3 regions of the Roseomonas marmotae genome follow, and region 1 is predicted to be linked to each of the others. Evidence: predicted binding sites of a transcription regulator. Region 1 holds the regulator's gene; each other region holds the start of a gene.

Region 1 (9,553 bases):
CGCTCCATCCGCCTCCGCCTTCGCAAGAACGACCCACTTCTACCCGTTCCGGGTGATCGTCTGCGGGTGAGGGCCCTGGTGCGGGAGCCTGCCATGCCCGCCTTCCCCGGTGCCTGGGACTTCCAGCGCAATGCCTTCCTTCAGGGGCTGGGAGGCTCCGGCTTCGCCATCGGCATGGCTGAACGGCTGGGGGACCCTTTGCCCGCCTCGCCATTCGCCCGGTTGCGCGGCCTGGTGGAGGGCAGGATCGCGCGTCAGGTCCCCGGTGGCGCGGGGGCCGTCGCGGCGGCGCTGCTGACCGGATCGCAAACCGCTATCCCTGAAGACGATATGGTGGCGATGCGCGATTCCGGGCTGGCGCATCTGCTCTCCGTCTCCGGTTTGCACATCGCCATCGTGATGGGACTGAGCTTCGGGCTCGTGCGCTTTCTGCTGGCGCTGTCGCCATGGCTCGCCCTGCGCTGCGACGGCAAGGTGGTGGCGGGGCCGGCCAGCCTCGTCGTCGGGCTCTGCTACGTGTTGATGACTGGCGCGCAGGTGCCGATGCTCCGCAGCTTCGCCATGGCGGCGCTGGTAACGCTGGGAATCCTGCTGGGGCGCCGGGCCTTGTCGCTTCGGACCCTGGCCGTCGCCGCGACCGCCGTGATGCTGATGCAGCCCCATGCGGTGATGGGCCCCTCCTTTCAGATGAGCTTCGCCGCGGTCCTGGTGCTGATCGCCGCGAACGAGGGGGCTGGACCTTGGATGGCCCGATGGCGGTCAGGGAAGGAATGGTGGCGCAAGCCGGGCCTGATACTCATCGGGCTGGTGATGACGTCGCTGCTGGCCGGGCTGGCAACCACGCCCTACGGGCTGCACCACTTCGGCCGGCTGCAGCTCTATGGCGTGATCGCCAATGGTATCGCGGTGCCGCTGACCTCCATCCTGGTCATGCCGGCGGGCATGGCAGCCATGGTCCTGATGCCGCTGGGGCTGGAGAGTTGGGCTCTGGCCCCCATGGGCTGGGGGGTGGAGGGTATTCTGCGTGTGGCCCACGCCGTCGCCGGCTGGCCCGGCGCCGCGCTGCTGGCCAGGCCCATTCCGGCCTGGGGGCTGGCGCTGACCAGCCTCGGGATGCTGTGGCTCTGCCTCTGGCGAGGGTCCTGGCGCCTGCTGGGGCTGCCGATGCTTCTGGCCGGCAGCCTCTCCGCGGGGTGGGCGGCCCCGCCGGATATCCTCGTCTCATCCGATGCACGGCTGATCGCCTTCCGAACGTCAGAGGCGGTCTACCTGCAACGTGCCACTGGTGCTTCCAGTCTGGTGCGAGAAAGCTGGCTGCGTAGCTGGGCGGAGGAGGAAGCGGTTCCAGTTCCCATGGAAGGGCGCACGGCGGATGGCGCACTGGATTGCACTCCGACAGCCTGCCGCTTCCAACCTGCGCCGGAGGGGCCTGCCGCCATGCTGCTGCGTCCTGAAAAGACACGCCGGAAGGAGACACCGCCACCCATCCAGGCGGCAGCGTATTGCAGCAAGGCGGCCTTACTGCTGTCGCCCGAGCCGATCCGTGGCAGATGCCGCGACACCGCCAAGGTCGACCGCTTCACCGTCTGGCGCGATGGACCGCAGGCCATCTGGCTGGATGCGGCAGGACCGCGCATCCTGTCCGATCGGGCATGGCGTGGCCAGCGGCCCTGGATGCCGCCGCCGCCGCGCCCGGCCTGGGAAAAGGCCGCCGCTCAGTAGCGGCGCAGCAGCCCCACCAGTTTCCCCTGCACCTTCACCCGGTCCGGGCCAAAGATGCGGGTCTCATAAGCCGGATTGGCGGCCTCCAGAGCGATGGAATTGCGGTTGCGGCGCAGCTTCTTCAGCGTGACCTCGCTGTCGTCCACCAGCGCGACCACCACATCGCCGTTCTCCGCGACCTCGCCCCGGCGGATGATGACGGTATCGCCATCCAGTATACCGAGGCCGGTCATGGAATCGCCGGCCACCTCCAGCGCGTAGTGGTCGCCGGAATGGAGCAGCGCGGCCGGGACCTCGACGCTGCTGCCCTGGTCACGCAGCGCCTCGATCGGCTGGCCGGCTGCGATGCGGCCATAGAGCGGCAGCTGCACCGCCGCGGCATCGGCGGCGCCCTTCTGCACCCCATGCAGATGCGGGGCGAAATTGCCGCGAATGACATTGGCGGGGTAATTGGGCGCGGTCGTGCGCGAGATGGCATCGGCAGCGCGCGGCGCCACGCTGTCCGGCAGGCGCAGCACCTCCAGGGCACGGGCGCGGTGCGCGCGCCGCTTCAGGAAGCCGCGCTCTTCCAGTGCCGTGATCAGGCGATGGATACCGGACTTGGAGCGCAGCTTCAGCGCCTCCTTCATCTCCTCGAACGAAGGGGAGAATCCGGTATCGCGCAGGTGCTGGTCGATGAACATCAACAGCTCGTGCTGCTTGCGCGTGAGCATGCGGAGACCTTCCCTAGAATCGGAGCCGGCCTGCGAACAAACCGGAAACTGTCCAAATGTTCTACGGAAGTTCTCTTGCCCGGGTCAACCGGTTTTCACGGGTTTCAGACCCCTAACTCGGCCAAAATCAACACGTCCACCGTCTCGCCGGCCTCCAGGGGCGGTGCATGGGGCTGACGCAGCAGCAGGGCATCCGCCCGCGCCATGGTCTTGAGCATGGAGCTATCCTGGCGCGGAAAGGCCGTGGCGATCCAGCCTCCTCCCGCATCGGTGGAGAGCGACGCGCGCAGATAATCGGCCCGGCGGTCATTCCCGGCCAGGGGCGCTCCCAGGATGGCGCGCCGCACCGGGGGCGACAGGCCAGGGCGGCCGCCCAGGGCCGCGATGGCGGGCCACAGGAAGACGATGCCACAGACCAGGCTGGAAACCGGGTTGCCGGGGAGACCCAGCAGCGGCGTGTCGCCCAGGCGGCCCCAGATCAGCGGCTTTCCGGGCCGCATAGCGATCTTCCAGAAATCGAGGGCGAAACCCTCCGGGCCCAGCGCCTTCTGCACCAGATCATGCTCGCCCACGCTGGCGCCTCCCGTGGTGACCAGCAGGTCGCAGCCGCGCGCCGCCCGTGCTGTCGCGGCGATAGCCGGGGCATCATCGGGAGCGATGGGCAGGATCAGCGGCGCACCGCCGGCCGAGCGCACCAGCGCCGCCAGCGCATGGGCGTTGGAAGAGACGATGCCCCCCGGCGCCAGGGGCTCGCCGGGCAGGGAGATCTCGTCGCCGGTCGCCAGGATGCCGATGCGCGGCGCGCGATGAACGCCCAGCCAGGGGTGGTTGGCCGCCGCCGCCAGCCCGATGTCGCGCGCGGTCAGCTTGCGGCCCGCGGGCAACAGCTCCTCGCCGAGCTGGAAGTCCAGCCCGGCACGACGGATCCAGCGGCCGGGCTGGACGGCTTCCTTTGCCGCGACCTCGTCACCGCTGGCCTCGGCATCCTCCTGCAGCAGAATTCCATCTGCGCCGGCAGGCAGTACGGCACCGGTAAAGATACGCACGGCCTGCCCCGGGCCAATTTTACCGGCAAAGGGGTGCCCGGCCGGAGCTGCGCCGATCACGGTCAGGCGCGCGCCTTCCGTCGCGTCCGCCGCGCGTACGGCATAGCCGTCCATGGCCGAGACATCGGCGGGTGGCTGGGTCAGCCGGGCCAATACCGGAGATGCCAGCACCCGGCCCCAGCCTTCCGAGAGGGCGACGGTCTCCGCCCCTACGGGCTGTAAAGCGCCGAGAATGCGGTTAAGGGCCTCCTCGACCGAGAGCATCAGACAGCCTCCCAGAGCCCGGACTTGCCGCCTTCCTTGCGCGTCAGGCGTACAGCCTCCACGCGCATGCCGCGGTCGATGGCCTTGCACATGTCATAGACCGTCAGCGCCGCGACCGTGACCGCCGTCAGGGCTTCCATCTCCACCCCCGTCTGTCCCGTTGTCTTGGCCGTCGCCTCGATCTCAACCGTATCGGGCGACACCGGAACCAGATCCACCTTCACGGAGGACAGGGGCAGGGGGTGGCAGAGAGGGATGAGGTCCGCCGTCCGCTTGGCGCCCATGATGCCCGCCAGCCGCGCCACGCCCAACACATCCCCCTTGCCGATGCCGCCCTGCAAGATGGTCTCCAGCGTCGCGGGCGCCATCATGACGCGCCCGCGTGCCACGGCGATGCGGGTGGTGGCGGGCTTGGCTGAGACATCGACCATCACCGCCTTGCCCTCGGCATCGAAATGCGTGAGGCCGCCAGCCGTCCCGCCCGGCGGCCTGTCCTGGTCCTTGGCGGACATTCAGGCCTCGACCATGGCGCGGGCGGCGGCGGTGAGGTCAGGCTGGCGCAGCAGATGCTCGCCCACCAGGATGCAGTGGGCGCCGACACGCGCCATGCGCCGCACATCCTCCGGGTCGCGAAGCCCGCTCTCTGCCACCGGGATGCGGTCGGCCGGTACCAGCTGTGCCAGCCGTTCGGTCGTGGAGAGATCGGTCCGCAGAGTCCGCAGGTCACGGTTGTTGATGCCGATCAGGCGGGTGTTCAGGCCCAGCGCGCGTTCCAGCTCCCGCTCGTCATGCACCTCGGCCAGGACCGACATATCCAGGGTACGCGCCACATCCTCCAGCTCATTCGCCTGTGCGTCGGAGAGCGCGGCCAGGATCAGCAGGATGCAGTCGCCGCCCATGGCCCGCGTCTCGAAGACCTGCCAGGGGTCGATGATGAAGTCCTTGCGGAGCACCGGCAGGCCGCAGGCGGCGCGGGCCTCCATCAGATGCTCCGGCGCGCCCTGGAAGTATGGGGCATCCGTCAGCACGGAGAGGCAGGAGGCGCCGGCGGCTTCGTAGGCCCGGGCAATGGTCGCGGGCTCGAAGGGGTCGCGGATGAGTCCGCCGGACGGAGAGGCGCGCTTGATCTCGGAGATCAGGCCGATCCGTCCCTCTGCGACGGCAGTGCAGAGGGCGCCGGTGAAGTCGCGAGGCTTGCCGGCACCACGCGCCCGGCGCTCCATCTCATCCAGCGGGGTGGCGGCGGAGCGGGTTCGCACCTCCACCTCCTTGTCGACCAGGATCCGCAGCAGCGTGTCGGGAAGGGGTGGGGCATTCATGGTCGGGACTCTTTCTCGCGCGGGCGGGCGCGCGGCATTCGGTGCGGAAGAGGTAGTCATGGAGCCGTCGTGGCGATGGAGGCGGCACGCAGCCGCTCCAGCATATCCAGCGCCGCGCCATCGTCGATGGCGCGTGCCGCGCGTCCCGCCGCCGCGGGGAGATCATCCGTCTTGCCTGCGACGATAAGGGCGGCGGCGGCATTCAGCAGGACGCAGTCACGATAGGCGTTACGCGTGCCCCGCAGAAGCGCGATCAGCGCAGCCGCGTTCTCGGCGGGGTTGCCGCCCAACAGCGCCTCGGCTGGGGCGCGGGGCAGCCCGGCATCCTCGGGCGTGACGGTGAATTCACGGATGCTGCCGTTCTTCACCTCCACCACGTTGCTGGGGCCGGCGAGGGTGAGTTCATCCAGGCCCTGGCCATGCACCAGCCAGGCATGCTCGGTGCCGGTCCGCGCCAGGGTCTCGGCCATTGGGCGCAGCCATTGCGGTGCGAAGGCGCCGGTCATCTGCCGCTTCACGCGGGCAGGGCTGCTGAGCGGGCCCAGGAGGTTGAAGATCGTGCGCGTGGCGAGCTCCACCCGGGGGCCGGCAGCGTGGCGGAGCGCCGCGTGGTGGCGCGGCGCCGCCAGGAAGACCATGCCGACGCGCCGCAGCACCTCGGCCAGGGCCGGGATCGGCATGTCGAGGTTGACGCCCAGCGCCGCCAGGACGTCCGAGGCGCCGGATCTGGAGGAGAGCGCCTTATTGCCGTGCTTGGCCACCGGCACGCCGCAGGCCGCCACCACGATCGCCGCGGCGGTCGAGATATTCAGCGTGCCGGCGCCATCGCCACCGGTGCCGACGAGGTCGATGGCACCGGGAGGTGCCTCGATGGCGGTCATGCGCGCACGCATGGCACGGACGGCGCCGGTCATCTCGGCCACCGTCTCGCCACGCACGCGCATGGCCATCAGCAGGCCGGCGATCTGGGCGGGGGTGGCCTCGCCCTCCATGATGATGCCGAAGGCCTTCTCGGACTCATCCTCGGTCAGGGTCTCACCCAGCGCCAGCCGCGCCAGGACAGGCTTCAGCGACATCAGGCAGCCCGGGCCTGTGCCGGCAGCGCGACGCCCGCCATGGTGAGGAAATTACGCAGCAGATCGTGGCCGTGCTCGCTTGCGATGCTCTCGGGATGGAACTGCACGCCCCAGATCGGCAGATCGCGGTGCGCGAGGCCCATGATCAGCCCGTCCTCCGTCCATGCCGTGACCTCCAGCGCCTCGGGCAACCCCTCGCGCCGCACTACCAGCGAGTGGTAGCGGGTGGCCCTGAAGGGGTCGGGCAGGCCGGCGAAGAGATCGGTGTTCCGGTGCCGCATCTCCCAGACCTTGCCATGGATCGGGGTGGGCGCGCGCTCCACCACGCCACCGAAGGCCTGGCCGATGGCCTGGTGGCCCAGGCAGACGCCCATCAGCGGCACCCGCGCGGCGGCGGCGGCCTCGATCAGCGGCAGGCAGATGCCAGCTTCCTTCGGCGTGCAGGGGCCGGGGGAGAGCAGAATGGCCTCGGGCTTCAGGTCCATGGCTTCCTGGACCGTCAGCGCGTCGTTGCGGCGCACCTCGATCTGCGCGCCCAGATCGCCCAGGAAGTGGTAGAGGTTGAAGGTGAAGCTGTCGTAGTTGTCGATCAGCAGGATCATGGCTGGCAATCCTTCGGGCGGCTGAGGGGAGCGGTGGGGGCGGCCGGGTTCATTGGCCGCCAGCGGCAAAGCGCACCGCCTCCTCTGCGGCGCGTACCAGGCCGCGCGCCTTGGCCCTCGTCTCCTCGTATTCCGCCAGGGGGTCGGAATCCGCCACCACGCCGCAGCCGGCCTGGATATGCATGACGCCATCCTTCACCAACGCAGTGCGAAGGGCGATGCAGGTATCCATCCCGCCATCAGCGCCGAAATAGCCGATGCCGCCCGCGTAGAGGCCGCGGCGGGAGGGCTCCAATTCCTCGATGATCTGCATGGCCCGGACCTTGGGCGCGCCGGAGAGGGTGCCGGCGGGGAAGCCGGCCGAGAGCGCGTCCAGCGCCGTCAGCCCTTCCCGCAGCTTGCCGCGCACCTCGCTGGCGATGTGCATGACCTGGCTGTAGCGCTCGACATTGAAGCTCTGCGTGACCTTCACCGAACCGATCTCGGACACCCGGCCGACATCGTTGCGGCCGAGGTCGAGCAGCATCAGATGCTCGGCGCGCTCCTTTTCGTCAGCCAACAGCTCCACCTCCAGCGCCTTGTCCTGCTCGGGCGTCGCGCCACGGGGGCGGGTGCCGGCCAGGGGCCGCACCGTCACCTCGCCATCGCGCAGCCGCACCAGGATCTCCGGGCTGGCCGCGACCACGGCGTAGCCGCCGAAGTCGAAATACACCAGGAACGGCGCCGGGTTGATCCGCCGCAGCGCGCGATACAGCGCGAAGGGTGGCAGCGCGAACGGGATGGAGAAGCGCTGGCTCGGCACGATCTGGAAGCAGTCGCCGGCGCGGATGTATTCCTTCGCTCGCTCCACGACGGAGACGAATTCCTCCTTGGTGAAGTTGGAGGAAGGTTCGGGCAGCGGCGGCAGCCGGGCGGGCGGGGCAGGGCGGGGCACCGGCCGGTCCAGCGCGGCCTCGGCCTCATCCAGCCGTGCCTGGGCGGCGTCCCAGGCCGCCTGCGGGTCAGTGCCGTCGGCCCAGACCGGGGTGGAGATGATCATGGTGTCCCGCACATGGTCGAAGACCAGGACGAGCGTCGGGCGGATCATCACTGCCTCGGGGATGCCAATGACGTCGGGCTTCAGACTGGGCAGGCTCTCGATATGCCGCACCATGTCGTAGCCGAGATAGCCGAAGAGGCCCGCCACGATGGGCGGCAGGCCGGCCGGAAGCGGCAGGCGGCTGGCATCGATCTGCTCGGCCAGGCTCTCCATCACCGGCTTCTCCACCGGCACGAAGGCGTGGGGGGCGGAGAGGGCGTGACGGTTGATCTCCGCGCGGCCATCCCGGCTGCGCCAGATCAGGTCCGGCGCCAGGCCGATGGCGGAATAGCGGCCGCGCGCGGCGCCGCCTTCCACGCTTTCGAGCAGGAAGGCGTTGGGGCGATCCTTCGCCAGCTTCAGGAAAGTGCCGACCGGGGTGTCGAGATCCGCGACCCGCTCCCGCCACAGCATCTGCCCCTGCCAGGCGGCGAGGCCGGCAGCGAAGGTGGCGAAATCGAGGTTGCGGTGCGCGTTCATCGGGCGGTGACCTGTCCCATCATGGTGGGGTTGAGAGTGACGTCGGCACTGCGACGCAGCGCCTCAAGATACTGGGCCTCGAGATCGCCGAGCATCGCCTGCTCGACTTCCGTACGGACCCGGCCGAGGCCGAGCGGATCGGCGTCGGGATCGACGCGGAGGATCTCCATGGGCTGACCGATGGCGAAGCCATCGGCAGTTTCGGCCATGGTCGCGTCATTGGACGGCACGGTGAAAAGCCGCTCCAGCAACTCGGGCGGGGGACTGTTGCGGCCATCGCCCTGCGCATCCGGCTGGCGCGGGAAGGGGCCGACACGGCGGGCTTCCAGCCCGGCCTCGCGAGCCGCTTCCGGCAGGCTCTTGCCGCCCTTCACGGCGCTCAGCAGCGCGGCGGCGCGCTCCTCCTGGCTGCGGCGACGGGCATCCTGCATCCAGGCGGCGCGAACCTCCGGCTCGACTGCCTCGAAGGCCTTCAGGGTGGCGGGGATGACTTCCTGCAGCTCGAAGGCGAAGAGGCCGGATTGCCCGGCCTCGGCGAGGCGTGGCGCCTGGCCAGGCTCGGCGGCGAAGATGGCCTGCAGCGCCGCATCGCGGCCGGCGCTGCTCAGATGCAGGTCCGCCGGCGTGCCGTCCTGGGTCAGGCCGCGCGAATCGATGGTCAGCCTGGACAGAGGAAGGCCGAAACGCTGGGCAGCTTCCTCGAGCGTCGCGCCGCCGCCCAGGGCATCCTCGACCTCGTTGGCGCGCTCATAGGCCAGGTCGGCGGCCTTTTCCCGGACCAGCTCGGCGGTCAGCTCCGGGCGCACCTCATCGAAACTGCGGGCATGGCCCGGCTCGATGCCCGTGACCTTCAGCACATGCCAGCCGAATGCCGTCTGCACGGGCTCGCTGACCCCATCGGCGGGCAGGCTGAAGGCGGCATCCGCCAGCGCCGGTACCGGCAGCGCCGCGCGGTCCAGGCTGCCGAGGTTGATGGCCTGGCCGCCCGCGGCCTGCGCGGCCTCCTCGATGGAGGCGAAGCTCGCCCCGTCGCGCCACTGCCGGGCGATGGCCTCGGCGGCCTCACGGCTCGGCATCACCGCCTGCTCGATCTCCCGGCGCTCGGGCGTCTCGAACTGGGCGCGGCGGGCCTCGAAAGCGGCATGAAGTTCCTCCTCGGTCGGCTGGATCTCGCTGGCGACGACGGCGGGCGAGAGGGTGGCCAGCACGAGGCGGCGGTATTCGGGGGCCGAGAAGCGGTCGGGATTATTTTC
Region 2 (9,553 bases), 730 kb from region 1:
CGGCCATGCCTTATTCCCCCAGCAGGGTCTTGCGGGCGCTGGCGGCCGGGCGCGGCGCCTCCGTCAGCACACCCCGTTCGGAGGTGACGATGGTGCCGGCCAGGCCGCGCCGCGCGCGATCCTGGTTCTGCCCGCGTGCCGCCTGGGCAGCGGCGGCCACATCGGCCTGGCTGGCGGCGGGGGCGGCGGGGGGTTCGGACGCGGTCACCACCACCGGCTTCGGGGCTTTCATCAGGCCACCCATGCGCGTGCGGACTCCTCTGGTTGCGGTCAGGGAACCCACCCAAAAAGACACGGGCCCGGCCGATGTGGATCGGCCGGGCCCGTGCGAGTTAGGGGGATCGGAGGAAGATCAGCGGGCGCAGCTCGCCCGGTGACAAGACTGCATCTAGCGGAATAAATTCCTTTCGTCAAGATTTTTCTCCTGTCTCAGGAGAGTCCTTTCCAAAGCCCGGAACAGCCCCCGGGGCGTCACGGCGAAAGGCGCCCCCTGCCCCAGCAGCGCCCGGCACACCGCCACGCAGGAATAGGGGGAGAGCGTCGGCAGCGCCCGGCACCGCGGGGCGCCGGGCGTGAAGGGCCCCAGCACCACCAGCCCGGCCCGGCGGTAGAAGCCCGGCAGGTCGAAGTCCGGCACCAGCATGGGGCGCGCCACCAGCAGGCGGCCCGACAGCGGCTCCACCACCGTCCAGCCCTGTCTATCCTCCACCGCCGCGAAGCAGTGGCGGAAACCCGGCTTCAGCAGCCGCAGCCAGAGCCGGTCCGCCCGCCCGCCAAAACCGATCCAGATCCGCTGCGCGCCCTCTGCCAGAGCATGACGGTGGGAGGCCCGAAGCGGCGCGGCCGCACCTTCCTCTTCCACCGCGACCCGGCCTGGTGCGATGGATGCCCCCACTCGGCCCGGCTGACGGACAGGCGGCGCCTGCCGCGCCAGCGCACCGCGCCTCACGCCTCGCCGCCCATCGGCCAGCGCGCCAGTTCCACCACCTCCGCCATGCCGCCACCGCGCGCCGCCCCAGCGACGATGCCCTTCATACGCAACGGCCAGTCCAGCCGCTGCATCGCCTCGTTCCAGATCCGCCAGTCGTTCTTCTCGCTCAGGTGTCGCGGGTCCGGCGCCACGCCCCGCTCGCCCCAGATCCGCAGGATGCGCGCATGCACCAGGTCGATGCGCCGCTGCCGGTAAAGGCGGTCCAGGCATTTCACCACGTCATCCGGCTCACAGGGGCGCAGCCTGCTACCAGCGCCAGCGACAATGCGCGCCCCTTCACGGCGAGCGATGAGGCCGGACATCGTCCAGATCCAGGCTTCCTCGGCAGAATGGAAAGGCTCGGCCTTGGCCATGGAAGAGAGCACCGGCATGGCATTGGTACGAAGGGCAGAGGGCATAGGGGCTGTGTCCTTTCTTATCTAAACGTGAACACAACAGAAACATCGATCATTTCGGTTGTAGGCGTCAACACCTATTTGTGATGATGTTCCTAGGATTAACGTCTTGCTTGAGCGCAAAGGCGTTAGGATGATGCGCCCATGCGTCATGACGATATCTGGCGGGCCATCGATGCCCTGGCTGCAGAGCACGGCCTCTCCGCCTCGGGCCTCGCGCGCCGCGCCAAGCTGGACCCGACCGCCTTCAACCCCTCCAAGCGCGTGGGTGCCGATGGCCGCCCCCGATGGCCCTCGACCGAGAGCATCGCCAAGATCCTGGAGGCCACGGGCACGGAGATGGAGGTCTTCGCCGGGCTGGTGACCGGCGCCCCCACCCTGCACAACAGCAGCCGCCCGAATCCGGGCCGGCGCATCCCGCTGCTGGGCCTGGCGCAGGCGGGAAGCGAGGGTTTCTTCGGGGATGGCGGCTACCCCGTGGGCGGCGGCTGGGACGAGATCAGCACGCCTGAACTTTCCGATCCCAATGCCTATGCGCTGGAAATCTCGGGCGACAGCATGGAGCCGGTATTCCGGGACGGGGATACGATCATCGTCTCCCCCAATTCACCGGTGCGGCGCGGTGACCGCGTCGTGGTCCGCACCATAAAGGGCGAGGTGATGGCCAAGGAGCTGCTGCGGCAATCCGCCCGGCGGATCGAGCTGGCCAGCCTGAACCCGGCCCATCCCAATTACAGCTTCGATCTTTCCGAGATCGCCTGGATGCACCGCATCCTCTGGGCCAGCCAGTAAGGCTGGCCCGCCGCCCGCGCGGTCAGGCCTGCTGCATCTGCTCCAGCAGCCCGCGCGGGTCGCCTTCGGCATTGGAGACGAGATAGCCGCCATCCGGCAGCATCACCGCCGCCAGCCCGCTATCCTCATAGGCGCGCAGCATCCCCGGCCCCACATGCCAGAAGGCGTGGCTGACGCCGTTGCGCTCGCAGATATCGCGGAAGCGCCAGAGGGCGGTGATGCGCGCCTGCTCCTCCTGCCCCGCCGGGTCGCCCAGGCCGACCCAGACGCCGTCCAGCTTGCGGAAGGCGAAGCCGGCGCCATCGACCAGGATGGCGCCGTCCGCCAGCTCCGGCACCTCGGCGCCCAGTTCCGCCAGCCGGGCCCGCGCCGCCTCGTCATACGGTGCGGCCACCAGGCGGGAGGGGCGCAGCAGCCGCAGCACCGCCACCAGCAGCAGCACCCCTGCCACTCCGACCGCCAGACGCAGCGAGGCCGGCGCGTCGGAGGAGAAGGGCACAATCCACCAGGGCATATCCGTCACGGGCCCGGTCCCGGCCACGCTGGCCAGCAGCAGGGCGCAGAAGATGCAGGCCGTCAGGGAGATGACCGTGCTGGCCGAAAGCGGCTCCCCGGTCAGGCGGGCATCGCGGTAGAAGGCGGTCCGCATGCTCGCCAGCAGGCCGGCGGGCACCAGGAAGACCACCACCAGCCACCAGGGCTTGCCCTTCAATACCACTGCCGCGGCACCCAGCAGCAGCAGCATGATGCCGCTGTTGCGGGCGATCCGCAGGCGCCGCAGCATGCCATAGGATACCACCAGCAGCAGGGAACCGATGACGGAGGCCGCGAAATGGCTCGCCAGCGCCGCCCATTCCCCCGCCCATAACGCCAGCCGGGTGCCATAGGAGGGCAGCGCGCCGATGAAGAGCAGGGCGATGCCCATCAGGGCCGTCAGGCCGGAGAGGGCCGGCACTTCCAGCGCATCGGCCACCCGCGCCTCGGTGCCGAGATTCGTCAGCAGGTGGCGCCGCTGGCTCAGCTCGAATCCCGCGAAGAGCAGACCGGCGATGAAGAGCGGCACGATGTAGTAGTAGAGCCGGAAGAGGAACAGTGCCCCGATCACCTGCGGCGCCGGCACGAAGGGCTGCAACGAGACCAGGACCACGGTGTCGAAGACGCCCAGCCCCCCCGGCACATTCGCCGCCAGCCCGGCCGAATAGGCCGCCAGATAGATGCCGAGGAACAGGGTGAAGCTCAGCCCCTCCGCCGGCGGCAGCAGCACGTAGAAGATCATGGTGGTGACGACCACGTCCACCACCGCCAGCAGCGTCTGCCCCAGCGCCATGCGGAAGCCGGGCAGATCGATCTTGTGCCCGAAGGCGGTGAAATGCGGCAGCACGCGGGAGAGGACCAGGTAGCAGGCCACCACCAGCAGCAGCAGCACGCCCAGGCCCCGCATGGCCCAGAAAGGCAGATGGTCGCGGAACCAGGGCAGGATGTCCGGCTCCAGGATGAGCACCAACCCGCCCAGTGCCATGCCGCCCAGCCCGAAGGTCAGGCTGGTGAAAGCGATGACCTTGGCGATCTCGACCGGCGTCAGCCCCCAGGCGGCATAGAAGCGGTAGCGCACCGCAGCGCCGGAGACGGCCGCGACCCCCAGGTTATGTGCCAGGGTATAGGCGCAGAAGGAGGCCAGGGAGGTACGCAGATAGCTGACAGGCTTGCCGGCATAGACCGAGCCCAGCCGGTCATAGACCGTCAGCACCGCATAGGCGAGCAGCGTCCAGCCGCCGGCGATCCAGAGGGTGCGGGCCGGCACCGCCTCCACCGCCGCGGTGATATCGGCGATGGAGAGGTGGCGGAACTCCTTCTGGACCACATAGATGGCGCCGGCCAGCAGCAGCAGGCCGAAGGCCGTTGGCCCATGCCGCCGCAGCAGGGCCAGCACCGGCTTCACGCCTGACCGGCCCCGGATGCCGTGTCAGGTTCGGATGGCCGGGCCAGCGCTTCCTCCACCAGCCGGATGGTCTCGGGGATGCCATAGGCGGCGGCCACCGAGCCGAAGCGCGGCCCCTGGTCGGTGCCCACCAGCACCTGGTAGAGCGCGCTGAACCAGCCGCGCGAGACACCCGGCCGCCCACCATCCTTGGCCGGCACCAGGAAGGGGTCCCGGCGGCCGGCGTCATAGACCAGGGTCTGGATGAACTCGGCCTGGGTCAGGCCGGGCGGCATCGCCTCGATCTCCGCCTGGTGCTGCTTCAACAGGTCCACCAGCGCCTCGAAGGAGGGCCGCTCTTCCGGCGTCGGCGCACGCGGGCGCAGGCTGGGCAGGATGAAGTCGCGGGAATAGGCAACGGCATAATTCACCAACTGCCCAAGCAGCGGTTGGTTCTCCGGGGTCGCCTCCGGCGCGTAGTTGCGCACGAATTTCCACAGCCGCTCCGGCGTATCGGCGGCCGAGACGGTGACGAGATTCAGCAGCATGCCGAAGGTCAGCGGCGGCTCTGGCGTATTCGGCACCTCGCCGCCATGGATATGCCAGTCCGGGTTGGCCGGGTCCGGGCTGGCCCGCAGCTTCTCCCGCTGCTGCAGATATTCATCCGTGGCGCGGGGGATCACGTCGAAATGCAGCCGCTTGGCGCGCCCGGGCTGCTGATACATGAAATAGGCGAGGCTCTCGGGCGGCGCGTAGCGCAGCCATTCCTCGATGGTCAGGCCATTGCCCTTGGACTTCGAGATCTTCTGGCCATTGGCATCCAGGAAGAGCTCATAGGTCAGGGTGGCCGGCGGCTCCGCCCCCAGCACCCGGCAGATGGCGGAGGAGAGCTTGACGCTGTCGATCAGGTCCTTGCCCGACATCTCGTAATCGACGCCGAGGGCGAACCAGCGCATCGCCCAGTCCGCCTTCCACTGCGCCTTGACGTGCCCCCCCGTCACCGGCGTCTCGAAACGCTCGCCCGTCTCGGGGTCGCGCCAGACCACGGTGCCGTCCTGCGGCCGCGTCTCCTCCATCGGCACCTGCATGACCACGCCCGTCCTGGGGTGGATCGGCAGGAAGGGGGAATAGGTGGCGCGGCGGTCGGGGCCGAGCGTCGGCAGGATCACCTGCCGCACCTCCTCATGCGCCTCCAGCATCCGCTGCAGGGCGGCATCGAAGCGGCCGGACCTATAATAATCGGTGGAGGAGGCGAATTCGTATTCGAAGCCGAATTCGTCCAGGAAGCTGCGCAGCCGGGCGTTGTTGTGGTGCCCGAAGCTCTCATGCGTGCCGAAGGGGTCGGGGATGGCGGTCAGCGACTTGCCGAGGTGCTGGCGCAGCATGTCGCCATTCGGGACATTGTCCGGCACCTTGCGGAGCCCGTCCATGTCATCGCTGAAGGCGATCAGCCGGCTCTCCAGCCCGGTCATGCGGGTGAAGGCGTTCCGCACCCAGGTCGTGCGGGCCACTTCGCCGAAGGTGCCGATATGCGGCAGGCCCGAGGGGCCATAGCCCGTCTCGAACAGCGCCGATTTTTTGCCGGTGGCCGCCATGCGATCGGCGACCTTGGCGGCTTCCTCGAAGGGCCAAGCCTTGACAGTACGGAGGGTGGGATCGGCGCTCATGCCCCGCCCCATGCCAGCGCCAGGGCGCATGGTCAACGCACGCATTCCGCAGAGCGGCTCATCATGGCCTCGTTCGCCTTTTGCCCCTAGGATAGCGCGTGCCTCCGCCGCCCCAGCCCCCCCGCCTGCTGCTGCCCGCCGCGCCCGCGCTGATCGCCGCCACCCATGGCGCCGCCGTTCTGCTGACGCCGGATGGCGAACTCTCCACCCTGCCCGCCCGCCAGGCGGTGGAGGCCCTGGAGGAACTCGGCCCGCCGATGCTGGTGCATGCGCCGGCCATGGCCAAGCGCCTGGGCATCGCCTCCATCCCCGGCGCCTATGACCTGCTGGAGCTCTTCGCCTTCGCCCTGCCGGCCCAGCCGGCGGCGCCCACGCCGCGCGGCCTGGCCATCGCGCTCGACCTGCCGCCACCGGAGGATGCCGAAGCCGCCGCCGCCCTGCTGCCGGAGATCGCCACCGAAATCCTCCGCCGCCTGGCCCGCGCCCGTGGCGCCCAGCCCAACCGCGATGCGGCCATGCTGGCGGCGCGGCTGCGGGATGCCGCCCATTGGCCCTGGGCGGATTCGGTGCTGGCGGCCCTGGGCCAGCCGCAGGCGCGCGGCAGCAATGACGGGCTGAAGGTCTGGCGCACCCTGGCGGAATGGGAGGAAGTCGCCCCGCCCCCGCCCCCTGCCAACCTGCCCGTCACCGCCGCCGAAGCCCGCGCCAGGCTCGCGGAAATCCTGGGCGAAGGCGCCGAGCAGCGCCCCAGCCAGGGCGATTTCGCCAGTGCCGCCAGCATGGCCTTCGCGCCGCGCGAAGTGCCGGGCGAGCCGCAGCTGGTGCTGGCCGAGGCCGGCACGGGCACCGGCAAGACCCTGGGCTATGTGGCGCCGGCCAGCCTCTGGGCCGAGCGCAACGGCGCGCCGGTCTGGATCGCCACCTATACCCGCAACCTGCAACGGCAGCTGGACCAGGAGCTGGCCCGCCTCTACCCGGACCCGGAGGAGCGGCGCCGCAAGGTCGTCATCCGCAAGGGGCGCGAGAACTACCTCTGCCTGCTGAACTTCGACGAGGCCGTCAGCGGCGCCATGCCCGCCCGCATCGTCGCCCTGGCCCTGGTGGCGCGCTGGGCCGGCGCCACGCGCGATGGCGACCTGATGGGCGGCGACTTCCCCGGCTGGATCGCCGAGCTGTTTCCCGCCGGCTCCATCTCCCTGCTGGCGGACCGGCGGGGGGAATGCATCCATTCCGCCTGCCCGCACTGGAAGCGCTGCTTCGTCGAGAATTCCATCCGCCGCGCCCAGACCGCCAATCTGGTGGTGGCCAACCATGCCCTGGTCATGGTGCAGGCCGCGCTGGGCCCGCGCGGCGGCGATGGCGAGAGCGGCCCCGCCCTGCGCTATGTCTTCGACGAAGGGCACCACCTGTTCGATGCGGCGGATGGCGCCTTCGCCGCCGCCCTCTCCGGCGCCGAGATGGCGGAGCTGCGCCGCTGGCTGCTGGGCAATGAGGGCGGCCGGGGGCGCGCCCGCGGGCTGCGCCGCCGCCTGGAGGAGCTGCTGCCCCAGCATCCCAGCCTGATCCCGCCGCTGGACCATGCCGAGCAGATGGCACGCTCCCTGCCCGCCGCCGGCTGGTGGGACCGCTGGGAGGACCTGCCCGGCGACACCCCCCGCCCCGGCGAGGAATTCCTGCGCGCCGCCCGCGTCCAGGTCCTGGCCCGCGCCACCGAGGCGGATTCGCTCTATGACGCCGAGGCCGATCTCCACCCCCTGCATGAGGGCCTGCCCGGCGCCGCCGCCAGGCTGGAGGAGGCGCTGGAAAAGCTCCAGGCGCCTCTGAAGCATCTCTCAAAGCTCCTGACCGATATCCTGGAGGACCCGGACCAGGAGCTGGAGACCGGCGACCGCATCCGCCTGGACGTGGCCGCCCGCAGCATCGAGCGGCGCGCGCTGATCCCGCTGGCCGCCTGGCTCTCCATGCTCCGGCAGCTGCGGGAACCCGCGCCAGAGCCCGGCACCCGCCCCCTGTATGTGGACTGGCTGGAACTGAACAGGCGGGATGGCCGCGACTTCGATGCGGGGCTGCACCGCCACTGGCTGGACCCCACCGTGCCCTTCGCGACGCAGGTGGCGGCGCCGGCGCATGGCGTGCTGATCGCCTCCGCCACTCTGCGTGACGCGGCGGACAGGCGCGACCCGGAAGCCGCCTGGCGGGAGGCCGAGGCGCGCACCGGCGTGCAGCATCTGCCCAACCCCGCCATCCGCGCCGCCCTACCCTCCCCCTTCGACTACGCGACCCAGACCCTGGCCATCGTGGTGGAGGATATGAACCGCGACAGCCCGGGACAGGTGGCCGCGGCCATGCAGCAGCTTTTCCTTGCGGCGGGCGGCGGCGCGCTGGGCCTGTTCACGGCCATCCGCCGGCTGCGGGACGTGCATGCCCGCATCGCCCCCGCCCTGGCCGAGGCCGGCATCCCCCTCTACGCCCAGCATGTCGATGCGATGGACAGTTCCACCCTGGTGGACATCTTCCGGGCGGAGGAGGATTCCTGCCTGCTGGGCACGGATGCGCTGCGGGACGGGGTGGACGTGCCGGGGCGCGCCCTGCGGCTGCTGGTCTTCGACCGCGTGCCCTGGCCACGCCCTTCGATTCTGCACCGGGAGCGGCGGATTCATCTCTCCGGCGGCCGCCCGACGGCCTATGATGACGGCATCGCCCGCCACCGGCTGCGCCAGGCTTTCGGCCGGCTGATCCGCCGCGCCGACGACCGGGGTGTTTTCGTGATGCTGGACCCCCGCACGCCCTCCCGCCTGCTGGGCGGATTGCCGCAGGGTGTGGTGCCGCGGCGGCTGGGGCTGGCGGAAGCCGTGCGTCAAACCGCCGCTTTTCTTGCATCTCCGGCGCTCCCGCCGGGTTGAAGCTGTATCGTGGCCTATGATCGAGCCGGACTGAACAAGGAAGACGCCTCCCGATGCCGCAGACCAAGACCCATTTCACCGTCCATGAAGGACTGATCTGCGCCATGGTGCTGATGTCCGCCGCCGACCAGCACATGTCGGACGCCGAACTGGGCATGATGTCGCGGCTGGTGCAGGAACTGCCGGTCTTCGCCGGCTTCCAGGCGCGCGAGATCGAGCCTGTGACCGAGACCTGCCTGGCCCTGCTTGGCCAGACCGACGGCCTGGACCGTGCCTTCACCATGATGCGCGACGCCCTGCCCCCGCGCCTGCGGGAGACGGCCTATCTGCTGGCCTGCGAGGTCGCCGCCGCCGATGGCGAGGCGACACAGGGAGAGCTGCAGTTCCTGCAGGATTTCCGTATCGGCATGGATATCGACCGGCTGATCGCGGGCGCCATCGAGCGTGCCGCCAAGGCCCGTTACCAAATGGCCTGAGGTACCTCGCTGTGACCATCGCCCCAGACGCTCGCCCGACCCTCGACCACCCGGATGACGATCCCTTCCTGTGGCTGGAGGAGATCGAGGGGGCGGAAGCCCTGGCCTGGGTCGAGGCGCAGAACGGGAAGACCCTCGCCCGCCTGTCCGATTCCCGCACCGCCGCCGACGCCGCCGCGCTGAAGGCGATGATGGACCGGCCGGACAAGATCCCGCACATCACCCGGCGGGGCGGCCTGCTCTATAACTACTGGCAGGATGCCCAGCATCCGCGCGGCCTCTGGCGCCGCACCACACTCGCCTCCTACCGCAGCGACAGCCCGGACTGGGAATTGCTGCTGGACCTCGATGCCCTGGCGGCCGAGGAAGGCGAGGACTGGATCTGGAAGGGCGCCACCACCCTGCCGCCGG
Region 3 (9,553 bases), 520 kb from region 1:
ATAGGAGAGCGCGCAGTCGAATTGCAGCCAATCCCTATCCGGCCGCATCCCGCCATAGCGCAGGAGGTTACGCGCATCCTGGTGGGAGAAGAGGTTCTCGCCGGTCGCCATCGGAGCCGGGTAGAACTCCGCCAGCGAGGCCTGCAAGGCGTAGTCCAGCGGGTCGCCGGCCTCCTCGTACCAGAAGAGCGGATAGTCCCGCAGCATCTTGGCATAGGCGATGGCGGTCTCCAGGTCGAAGCGGCCATTCGCATCGACGGCCAGCTGGGCATCGCCGCCGATCTCGGCCAGCACCGCCTCGATCCGCGCCCGGTCCTCGGCGATGTCGGCACCGCCGATCTTCATCTTCACCACGTTGTAGCCACGGTCGAGGTAGCTTCGCATTTCCGCCCGTAGCGCGGAGTTGTCCTTGCCCGGGTAGTAGTAACCGCCGGCGGCATAGACGAAGACTCGCGGATTGGCCTCCAGCCCGTGCCGCTCGGCCAGCAGGCGGAAGAGCGGCTTCCGCTCGATCTTGGCCACGGCATCCCAGACCGCCATGTCGATGGTCCCCACGGCGACCGAGCGCTCCCCATGCCCGCCGGGCTTCTCGTTCCTCATCATAGCCGCCCAGACGCGGGCTGGGTCGATATTGTCCCGCGCCGGATCCAGCAGGCTCTGCGGGTCGGCTTCCAGGATGCGGTCGCGGAAGCGCTCGCGGATCAGCCCGCCCTGGCCGTAGCGGCCATTGGAGTTGAAGCCATAGCCCACCACCGGCCGGCCATCCCGCACCACATCCGTCACCACCGCCACCAGGCTGACGGTCATCTTGGTGAAGTCGATATAGGCGTTGCGGATGGGCGACGAGATCGGCTGGGTGATCTCGCGGACATCGGTGATGCGCATTCGGCATTCCCTTACAGGGGCGGTTCCGGGCCGCTGTCGCGCGGCATGATGTGCTGATAGGCTGCGCGCGATGTCTCCTCCAATGCCAAGAACATCCCGCATCATGCCGATCCGGCATCGCCCATGGAGCTGACCTGGCTGGAAGACTTCCTGGCCCTAGCCGCGTTCCGCAACTTCTCGCGGGCGGCGGAGGCGCGGAACGTGACGCAGCCCGCCTTTAGCCGGCGCATCCGTGCGCTGGAGGCTTGGATCGGCACGCCGCTGGTGGTGCGGGCGCCGCAGGGCGTGGCGCTGAACGCGGCAGGCGAATACCTGCTGGCGCATGCCGAGGCGCTGGTGCGCGACATCCATCTGGCGCGGCGCGGCGCCCTGCGCGCGGCGGGGCGGGCGCAGGCGGCGCTGTCCATCGCCGCCACCCATGCGCTGTCCTTCACCTTCTTTCCCGGCTGGGTGCGCGCCGTGGCGCCGCTGGAGGCGATGGGCGCGCTCAACCTCGTCTCCGACAGCATGGCGGCCTGCGAGAAGCTGCTGCTGGGTGGCGAGGTGGACCTGCTGCTCTGCCACATGCATCCGGCCCTGGAGACGCCCCTGGCCTCCGGCGCTTTCCGCAGCCTTGCGGTAGGGCGGGATGATCTGGTGCCGGTCTCCGCGCCGGACGAGGTGGGGAATGCACGCTGGACCCTGCCGGGCGGGGCCGCCACCGCCACGCGGCTGCTGGCCTATAGCGAGGCATCGGGGCTGGGGCGCATCCTGGCGGCTGCCTGGCCGGCGGTACGGTCGGCCGACCCGGTCTTCACCGCGCCGCTGGCGGCGGCGCTGCGGACCATGGCCAGCCAGGGGCATGGGCTGGCCTGGCTGCCGCGCAGCCTGGTGGCGGAGGATCTGGCGGAAGGCCGGCTGGTGGAGGCCGGCGCCGGGCAGGCCATCCCGGTCGAGATCCGGCTATTCCGGCCTCGACACCGGCAATCCGCTGGTGTCGAGGCCTTTTGGGCCGCCGCCCTGGCGCAGGCGCCAGGGCCGGCGGCCTGACGGCTCAGGCGGCCAGCAGGGCCTCGGCGCGGGCGGCGCTGTCGCCGTATTCGAACTCCACGAGCAGCAGCCGCTTGGCCAGGCGCACGGCGCCCAGCTCCTCCGTCATGCCCATGCCGCCATGCAGATGGATGGCCTCCTTGGCGAAAGCGCGGGCGATGAGGCCGATCTGCAACTTGCTCAGCGAGACTTCCCGCCCCGACCAGGGCGTGCCGGCCTCGACCTGCTCCAGCAGGTGGCGCACCAGGGCACGCGCCGTCTCCATCTGCACGTAGAGGTCGACGGTGCGGTGGCGCAGCGCCTGGAAGGCGGAGAGCGGCTGGGCGAACTGCACGCGCGTGTTCAGGTAGCCGATGGTCTGCTCCAGCGCCGCGCCCATGGCGGCCACGGCCTCGACGGAGATCAGGAAGGCGGCGGCATCGCGCGCGCGGGCCAGCGCGGCATCCACGGCCTCGCCTTGTGCCAGCAGCGTGGCGGGCGCGCCCTCGCAGGTGGCATCCAGGCTGGGCTGGCCATCCAGCCGTTCATGCTGGCGCAGCATCAGGCCGGGCGCATCGGCGGGCAGCAGCAGCAGGGCGGTGCCGTTCTCGGCCGCGCAGGCCACCAGCAGATGCGTCAGGCCCGGCAGGCGCGGCGCACCGGAGATCTGGCCGGAAAGGCGCCAGGAATCGCCCTCCCGCACCGCGCGCAGGCCGGGGGCATCCTCCGACAGCACGGGCACCACGCGCAGACTGCCCTCGGCGATGCCGGTCAGGCTTTCATGGCCCGCCTCGCCCGCCGCTTCCAGCAGGGCCGGCGCGACGGCGCAGGCTGGAATCAGCGGCAGGGGCAGCGCCGCGCCCGCCGCGCCTTCGACCAGCGCGGCGAGATCGGCGAGGCCGCCGCCGACGCCGCCCTGGTCCTCGGGCACGGCGATGGCGGGCCAGCCCAGCTCTGTGGCCTGCTGCCAGAGCTGGGCGACATGCGCGTCACGCTCCCGCACCCCGGCCAGTTCGGCGGTGCGGGCATCGGCGGCGATGGCGAATTTGCGGGCGGAGTCGAGCAGGTCGCCCGGCAGCAGCGGGGTGGCCGTGAAGGGCATGGATCAGTTCCCGAACAGGGTGCGGGCCAGCAGGTTCTTCTGAACCTCGTTGCTGCCGCCATAGATGGTGCGCGCACGGCCGTAGAGGAAATTCTGCAGCCACTCGATGCCGGGCCGGGCGCTCTTGCCGCCCTCGGCCTCGAGATCGCGGAAGCCGAAGGCCAGCCGGCGCCCGGTGGCGTCCAGCGCGATTTCCTCCAGCGCCTGCATGAGGTTGGAGCCGATGAGCTTCATGACGGAGGAGACATTGCCCAGCGGGCGGCCATGCATGATGTCCTCCAGCGCGCGGCGGCCCAGGTCGCGCATGGCCATCACCTCGGCCTCGGCGCGCAGCAGGCGCTGACGCAGCTCCGCCCGGCGCGGGTCGGTGGCCGGCATCTCCTCCACCAGCTTGCGGGTGCGGGCCAGCAGGCGCACCACCGGCTCGGTATTGGCGACGCCCAGGCGCTCATGCTGCAGCAGGAACTTGCCGTAGCCCCAGCCCTGCCCTTCCTCGCCCACGCGGGCGGAGACAGGCACGCGCACGCCGTCCAGGAAGACCTGGTTGACATGGTGCCAGTTGTCGATGGTGCGGATGGGCGTGATGCTGATGCCCGGGCTGTCCAGCGGGATGAGCAGCAGCGAGATGCCCTGCTGCTTCTTCGGCTCCTGCGAGGTGCGGACGAGCGTATACATCATGTCCGCTTCCTGCGCGTGGCTGGTCCAGATCTTGGTGCCATCCACGATGTAGTCGTCGCCGTCCCGGACCGCGCGGGTCTTGAGGGAGGCGAGGTCGGAGCCGGCATCGGGCTCCGAATAGCCCTGGCACCACCAGACGCTGCCATCCAGGATGCCCGGCAGATATTTCGCCTTCTGCTCCTCCGACCCGTAGGCGATCAGCACGGGGGCCAGGTGGCGCAGCCCGTGGTGATACTGCGGCGGGCAGTCGCACTCGGCCAGCACCTCATCGAAGATATGGCGCTGGCGCATGGTCCAGCCGGTGCCGCCATATTCCACCGGCCAGTTCGGCGCGCCCCAGCCGCGCTCGAAGAGGATACGCTGCCAGGTGCTCCATTCCTTGCGGCCGAGCTTGCCGCCGCGCGCCATCAGCGCGCGGATCTCCGGCGGGCAGCGCGTCAGGCAGAATTCGCGGACTTCCGCGCGGAAGGCTTCGTCATCCATGGCAGCGCCACCTCAATCGATACGGATATTCGCGCGCTGGATCACCGCGCGCCACTTGTCGGATTCAGACTTCAGGATCTGGCCCAGTTCCTCCGGAGTGCTGCCGGACGCATCGCCGGCGCCGGCCTGGGCGACGCGGCGCATCACCTCCGGGTTGCGCAGCACCGTATTGATGGCGGCATTCAGCCGGTCGATGATCGGCTGCGGCGTGCCTGCCCGGGCGACGACGTAGTTGACGACCGTCACATCGAAGCCCGGCACCGTCTCGCCGATCGTCGGGATGTCCGGCATCTCCTTCGTCCGCGCCGCGGCGCTGACGGCGATGGGACGCAGCTTTCCGGCATCGATCAGCGGCACCATGATCGCGGGCGTGTCGATGGTGAAGGAGACGCGGCCCGCCGCCACGTCCTGGATGGAAGGCCCGCTGCCGCGATAGGGCACATGCACCAACTGCAGCCCGGCCTGCACCGCCAGCAGCTCCCCCGCCAGATGGCTGCCGGCACCGATGCCGGAGGAGGAGAAGGTCAGGCTGCCCGGCTTTTCCTTGCCCAGCCTGATGAGGTCGGCGAGGTTTTTCACCGGCAGGCTGGCATTGGCGGCCAGCAGATAGGTGCCGCGCGTTAGCAGGCTGACCGGCGCGAAATCCTTCTGCGCGTCATAGGGCATGTCCGACATCAGGATCGGATTGGTGATGAGCGGCCCTGGCGTGCCGTAGAGCAGCGTGTAGCCATCGGCCGGCGCATTGGCCACGGCGGCCGCGCCCACATTGCCGCCGGCGCCGCCGCGGTTCTCGACCACGATGGTCTGGCCCAGTTCCTTGCCCAGCGCCTCGGCCACGATGCGGCCGGTGGTATCGGCGCCGCCGCCAGGGGCGAAGGGGATCACCAGCTTGATGGGGCGGCTGGGCCATGCCTGCGCCCGCGCCTTGCCCGCCGCCGCCATGCCCAGTGCCGCGACGCCCAAACCCGTTAGAACCTGCCGGCGATTCATCACCATGTCTCTCCCTCACCACGCCTGAGCGGCGCAGAAATGGCGCCGGTTGCGAGACCGGCGTTCTCTTCTCGCCCGCTATCGTATCGGCAGGGGGGCAGACAATGCCACCCATGGCACAACTGCTGTGCTGCCGCCGTCATGCATCCGTATGCCACCGCAACTCCGCCTCTTTCCGTAGGTTCATTCCCACGTATCAGCTTCCAGGGAGTTCGTTCATGAGTCATTCCGAGACGGGCCCATCCGGAACATCCTCATCCGGCACCACCGCATCCGGGGCCGCTGCCTCCGACACCCCCGCATCCGGTATCAGGTCATCTGACATGGAGACCGAGACCCAGAGCAGCATGCAGGACGGTTACAGCCGCTTTGAGGAAACCGCCCACCGCCTGGCTGAGGATGCCGCCGGCCGTATCGATGCGGGCGCGGAACGCGCCGAGGGCTATGTGCATCAGGGCCTCGATAACATCAGCCGCGCCGGCAGCGCCGTGGCGGGAGCGATTCGGGAGCGCCCCTTCATGTCCCTGGCATTCGCGGCGCTGGGCGGCGCCCTCATGGCGGTTGCCCGCCGCCGCTGAGGCGCCGCACCCCGGCAAAAAGGCGTGCCGTGCCGGCCCTTTTCCCCATGGGGAGGACCGGCACAGCCCTTTTCCACGATCATTCCGGCGTACGGCATGGCCAAGTGATGGATCAGGCTTGTGCTAGGCCGGGCAAGTGTGAGAACAAATAGTGAACTATGGATATCCCGCCCCCCTCCCCTGACCGCTCGGCCCTGCTGGCTGAGCTGCGCCGCAAGCTCGGCGGACTGGAACAAGTCGGCCGACAGGCGGGTGCGGTGCCGCTCTGCGCCGCGCTGGACGGGGCGCTGCCGGCGGGCGGGCTGGCGCGCGCCGCGCTGCATGAGGTGCTGGCGGCGGATGGGGTGGGCGGTGCCGCGCTGGGCTTCGCGGCGCTAGCCCTGGCGCGCAGCGGCGGCACCGTGCTCTGGATCGCGCCGGAGCCCGAGGCCTGGCCGCCGGGGCTGTTGCGCTTCGGGCTGGACCCGTGCCGCCTGCTGCTGGTGCGCGCGGCACGGCAGGCCGAGGCCCTCTGGGCCATGGAGGAGGCGCTGCGCTGCCGCGCCGTCTCGGCCGCGCTGCTGATCGCGCCCCGGATCGGCCTGACCGCCGGGCGGCGGCTGATGCTGGCGGCGGAGGCCGGTGGGGCGATGGGCATCCTGCTGCGGTCGGACAGCGCCGCCCCGGGCCCCACCGTGGCGCTGACGCGCTGGCGGATCGCCCCGCTTCCCGCCCTGGTGCAGGACGAGCCGCATTGGCGGGTGGAGTTGCTGCGGAGCCGGGGTGGCGCCGGTGGCGACTGGGCGCTGCGCTGGCGCGAAGAGGCCCGGCTGCTGGAGGAAGCGGCTCCCCCCGCCACGCTGCCAGGCCGCCGGCGGGCCGGATGAGGCGCCGCTTTTGCCACCCGCCGCGCCTGACACCGCCGGAACCTGAGGCACCGGCACCGCTACCCCAGGTGGCCATGGGGCCAGTGGAAGGACGCCGCTTCCTGGCGCTGCACCTGCCCCTGCTGCCGGTCGAGGCCACGGGGCCGGCCGATGGACCCGTGCTGGTTTGGCGCGCCGAGGGGCCGCGCCGGCAGGTGGTGGCGGTGGATGCGCGGGCCGCGGCGCTGGGCATCGCGCCCCGGCAGAATCTGGCCGATGCCCGCGCCATTGCCCCCGCCGTGCAGCCTCGGCCGGAGGACCCCGCCGCCGAGGCGCGGCGGCTGGAGACACTGGGCCTCTGGACGCTGCGCTTCACGCCGCTGGTGGCGTTGGACCCGCCGCAGGGCCTGCTGCTGGACATCACGGGCATGGAGCGGGTCTTCGGCTCCGAGGCGGCGCTGCGCGACCGTGCCCTGGCGGGGCTGGCGCAGTTGGGCCATGCCGCGCAGGCGGGCATCGCCGGAACCGCGCCGCTGGCTGCCGCCCTGGCACGCGCCGCCCCCGGCAGCATCGCCGCCACCGGGCAGGAGGAAGCGGCCCTGGCACCGCTGCCCCTGGCCGCCCTGCGGCTGGAAGCACCGCTGCTGGCGGCACTGCGCCGGCTGGGGCTGGAATGTCTGGGCGACCTGCTGGCGCAGCCCCGCGCGCCACTGGCCCGCCGCGTCGGCCCGGCGCTGATCCTGGCGCTCGACCGCATGCTAGGCCAGGTCGCCGCCCCCTTCCCCAGCCTGCGCCCGCCGCCGGATTTCCATCTCTCGCGGGAGATGCTGGAACCTTTGGTCACCCGCGCCGGTATCGACGCCGTGCTGTCGCGCCTGCTGCCGCGCCTCTGCCGCCGGTTGCGGGAGGCCGGGCGCGGGCTGCGCCGGCTGGTGCTGCGCGCCCATCGTGGCGACGCCACGATGCAGGAGATCGTGCTGGGCCTGGGTCAGCCCAGCCGCGACCCGGGGCATCTGGCGAAGCTGCTGGAAGGCAGGCTGGACGCGCTGGAACCCCGCTTAGGCTTCGAGCGGCTGGAACTGCTGGCCGAGGCGACGGAACCGCTGGCGGCGTTGCAGGCGGGGATGTCAGCCGGCGCCGTGCCCGCCGCCGATGCCGCCGCGCTGGCGCAGCTGATCGACCGGCTGGGCCAGCGCCTGCCGGTCTGGCGCCTGGCCCCACGCGCCAGCCACTGGCCGGAGCGCGCAGTCATGAAAGTGGACCCCTTCGCCACTTTCACCACACCGGAAGGCTGGGCTGCCCGCCCCCGTCCCCTGCGCCTGCTGCGGAAGCCGGAGCAGATCCAGGTGATCGCCGTGCTGCCGGATGCACCGCCACGCTGCATCCACTGGCGCGGAGGCTGGATCGATATCCGCGCCGCCGAGGGACCGGAGCGGTTCGAGCCGGAATGGTGGCGCGACCGTCCGGACCGGCCGGTGCGCGACTATTACCGCGTGGAATGCATGGACGGCACGCGGCTCTGGGTCTGCCGCGCGGGACTGCCGGAAGCCTCGCCGCGCTGGTTCCTGCACGGCATCTTTGCATGAGGCGCGGCCATGGGTTCGCCGAACTGGGCGCGATGTCCAACTTCACCTTCCTCGAAGGCGCCTCGCATCCGCATGAGCTGGTGCTGACGGCGAAGCTGCTGGGGCATGCGGCCATCGGCATCGCCGACCGCAATTCCCTGGCGGGCGTGGTGCGCGCCATGGTGGCGGCGGAACACAAGGATATCCGCCTGCCCTTCGTGGTCGGCTGCCGCGTGGCGCTGGAGGATGGGCGGGAATACCTCGTCTGGCCCACCGGCCGCGCCGCCTATGGCCGGCTGACGCGCCTGCTCTCCGAAGCGCGGATGGTGGCGGAAAAGGGCGAGGAACGCATCGCCCGCGAGGCCCTGCTGGCCGCCGCCGAGGGGCAGGTGATGGCGCTGCTCGCCCCGGAGGTGCCGGACGAGGCTTTCGCCTCGCGGCTGCGGCAGGATGCCGCGGCGATGCGACGCGGCCTCGCCATGCCGCTGTTCTGCGCCGCCGCACATCGCTTCGGCGGCGATGACCGGCTGCGGCTGCGGCGGCTGGCGGAGATGGCCGGGGCGGCGCGGTCGCGCCTGCTGGCGGCGGGCGGGGTGCGCTTCCACCAGCCGGAGCGACGGCGGCTGGCGGATGTGCTGGCGGCCATCCGCCTGGGCACCACGATCGACGCGCTGGGCCTGGAGGCCACGCAGAATGCCGAGGCGCATCTGAAGCCCGAGGCCGAGATGCGCCGCCTCTTCGCCGGGCTGGAGGATGCGGTGGAAGCCAGCACCGACATCCTCGCCGCCTGCCGCTTCAGCCTGCGGGAACTGCGCTACGAATATCCGGAAGAGATTCTGGAACCTGGCCTTTCGGCGCAGGAGGCTTTGGAATACCGCGTGCAGGCCGCCGCCGCGCGGCACTGGCCTGATGGCGTGCCGGAGAAGGTGGCACGGCAGATCGCGCATGAGCTGCGGCTGGTGGGGAAGCTGGGCTACGCGCCCTATTTCCTGACGGTGCATGAGATCGTGCGCTTCGCCCAGTCCCGCGAGATCCTTTGCCAGGGGCGCGGCTCGGCGGCCAATTCGGCCATCTGCTATGTGCTCGGCATCACCGCCGTGCCGCCGGACAAGCATGACCTGCTGTTCGAGCGCTTCATCAGCGAGGCGCGCGACGAGCCGCCGGATATCGATGTCGATTTCGAGCATGAGCGGCGGGAGGAGGTGATCCAGCACATCTACGACCGCTATGGCCGCGACCGCGCCGCCATCTGCGCCACGCTGATCCGCTATCGCGGCCGCAGCGCCATCCGCGAGGTGGGCAAGGCGATGGGGCTGTCGGAGGATATCACCGCGCGGCTGGCCCAGGGCACCTGGAACCGTGACGGCAGCCTGCGGGACCTGGCGCGGGAACAGGGGCTGGACCCCGAGGGCGATGCGC

The links. Region 1 encodes LexA, which represses DNA repair genes until DNA is damaged. Its sites were predicted from a motif close to TGTTCTANNTANGTTC; they were not measured.
Region 2: a site for LexA is predicted at 1,419-1,434, ahead of IAI58_RS06970 (S24 family peptidase). Genes of this name have one in related genera too.
Region 3: a site for LexA is predicted at 5,867-5,882, ahead of IAI58_RS12845 (ImuA family protein). Genes of this name have one in related genera too.

Annotation. Positions count from the first base shown of each region.
Region 1 is NZ_CP061091.1:2,195,810-2,205,362, forward strand. It holds gene IAI58_RS10410 (ComEC/Rec2 family competence protein) at 1-1,722, shown strand, start outside; gene lexA (transcriptional repressor LexA) at 1,716-2,435, opposite strand; gene IAI58_RS10420 (molybdopterin molybdotransferase MoeA) at 2,540-3,745, opposite strand; gene moaC (cyclic pyranopterin monophosphate synthase MoaC) at 3,745-4,257, opposite strand; gene trpC (indole-3-glycerol phosphate synthase TrpC) at 4,258-5,064, opposite strand; gene trpD (anthranilate phosphoribosyltransferase) at 5,121-6,140, opposite strand; gene IAI58_RS10440 (anthranilate synthase component II) at 6,140-6,742, opposite strand; gene trpE (anthranilate synthase component I) at 6,792-8,300, opposite strand; gene IAI58_RS10450 (peptidylprolyl isomerase) at 8,297-9,553, opposite strand, start outside.
Region 2 is NZ_CP061091.1:1,463,397-1,472,949, reverse strand. It holds gene IAI58_RS06990 (portal protein) at 1-7, opposite strand, end outside; gene IAI58_RS06985 (hypothetical protein) at 11-244, opposite strand; gene IAI58_RS06980 (hypothetical protein) at 389-862, opposite strand; gene IAI58_RS06975 (hypothetical protein) at 946-1,389, opposite strand; gene IAI58_RS06970 (S24 family peptidase) at 1,531-2,178, shown strand; gene IAI58_RS06965 (putative bifunctional lysylphosphatidylglycerol flippase/synthetase) at 2,201-4,117, opposite strand; gene IAI58_RS06960 (lysine--tRNA ligase) at 4,114-5,763, opposite strand; gene IAI58_RS06955 (ATP-dependent DNA helicase) at 5,862-8,666, shown strand; gene IAI58_RS06950 (tellurite resistance TerB family protein) at 8,720-9,142, shown strand; gene IAI58_RS06945 (prolyl oligopeptidase family serine peptidase) at 9,154-9,553, shown strand, end outside.
Region 3 is NZ_CP061091.1:2,716,399-2,725,951, forward strand. It holds gene IAI58_RS12815 (mandelate racemase/muconate lactonizing enzyme family protein) at 1-885, opposite strand, end outside; gene IAI58_RS12820 (LysR family transcriptional regulator) at 1,009-1,914, shown strand; gene IAI58_RS12825 (acyl-CoA dehydrogenase family protein) at 1,919-2,995, opposite strand; gene IAI58_RS12830 (acyl-CoA dehydrogenase family protein) at 2,999-4,156, opposite strand; gene IAI58_RS12835 (Bug family tripartite tricarboxylate transporter substrate binding protein) at 4,169-5,152, opposite strand; gene IAI58_RS12840 (hypothetical protein) at 5,470-5,724, shown strand; gene IAI58_RS12845 (ImuA family protein) at 5,883-6,590, shown strand; gene IAI58_RS12850 (Y-family DNA polymerase) at 6,587-8,155, shown strand; gene IAI58_RS12855 (error-prone DNA polymerase) at 8,152-9,553, shown strand, end outside.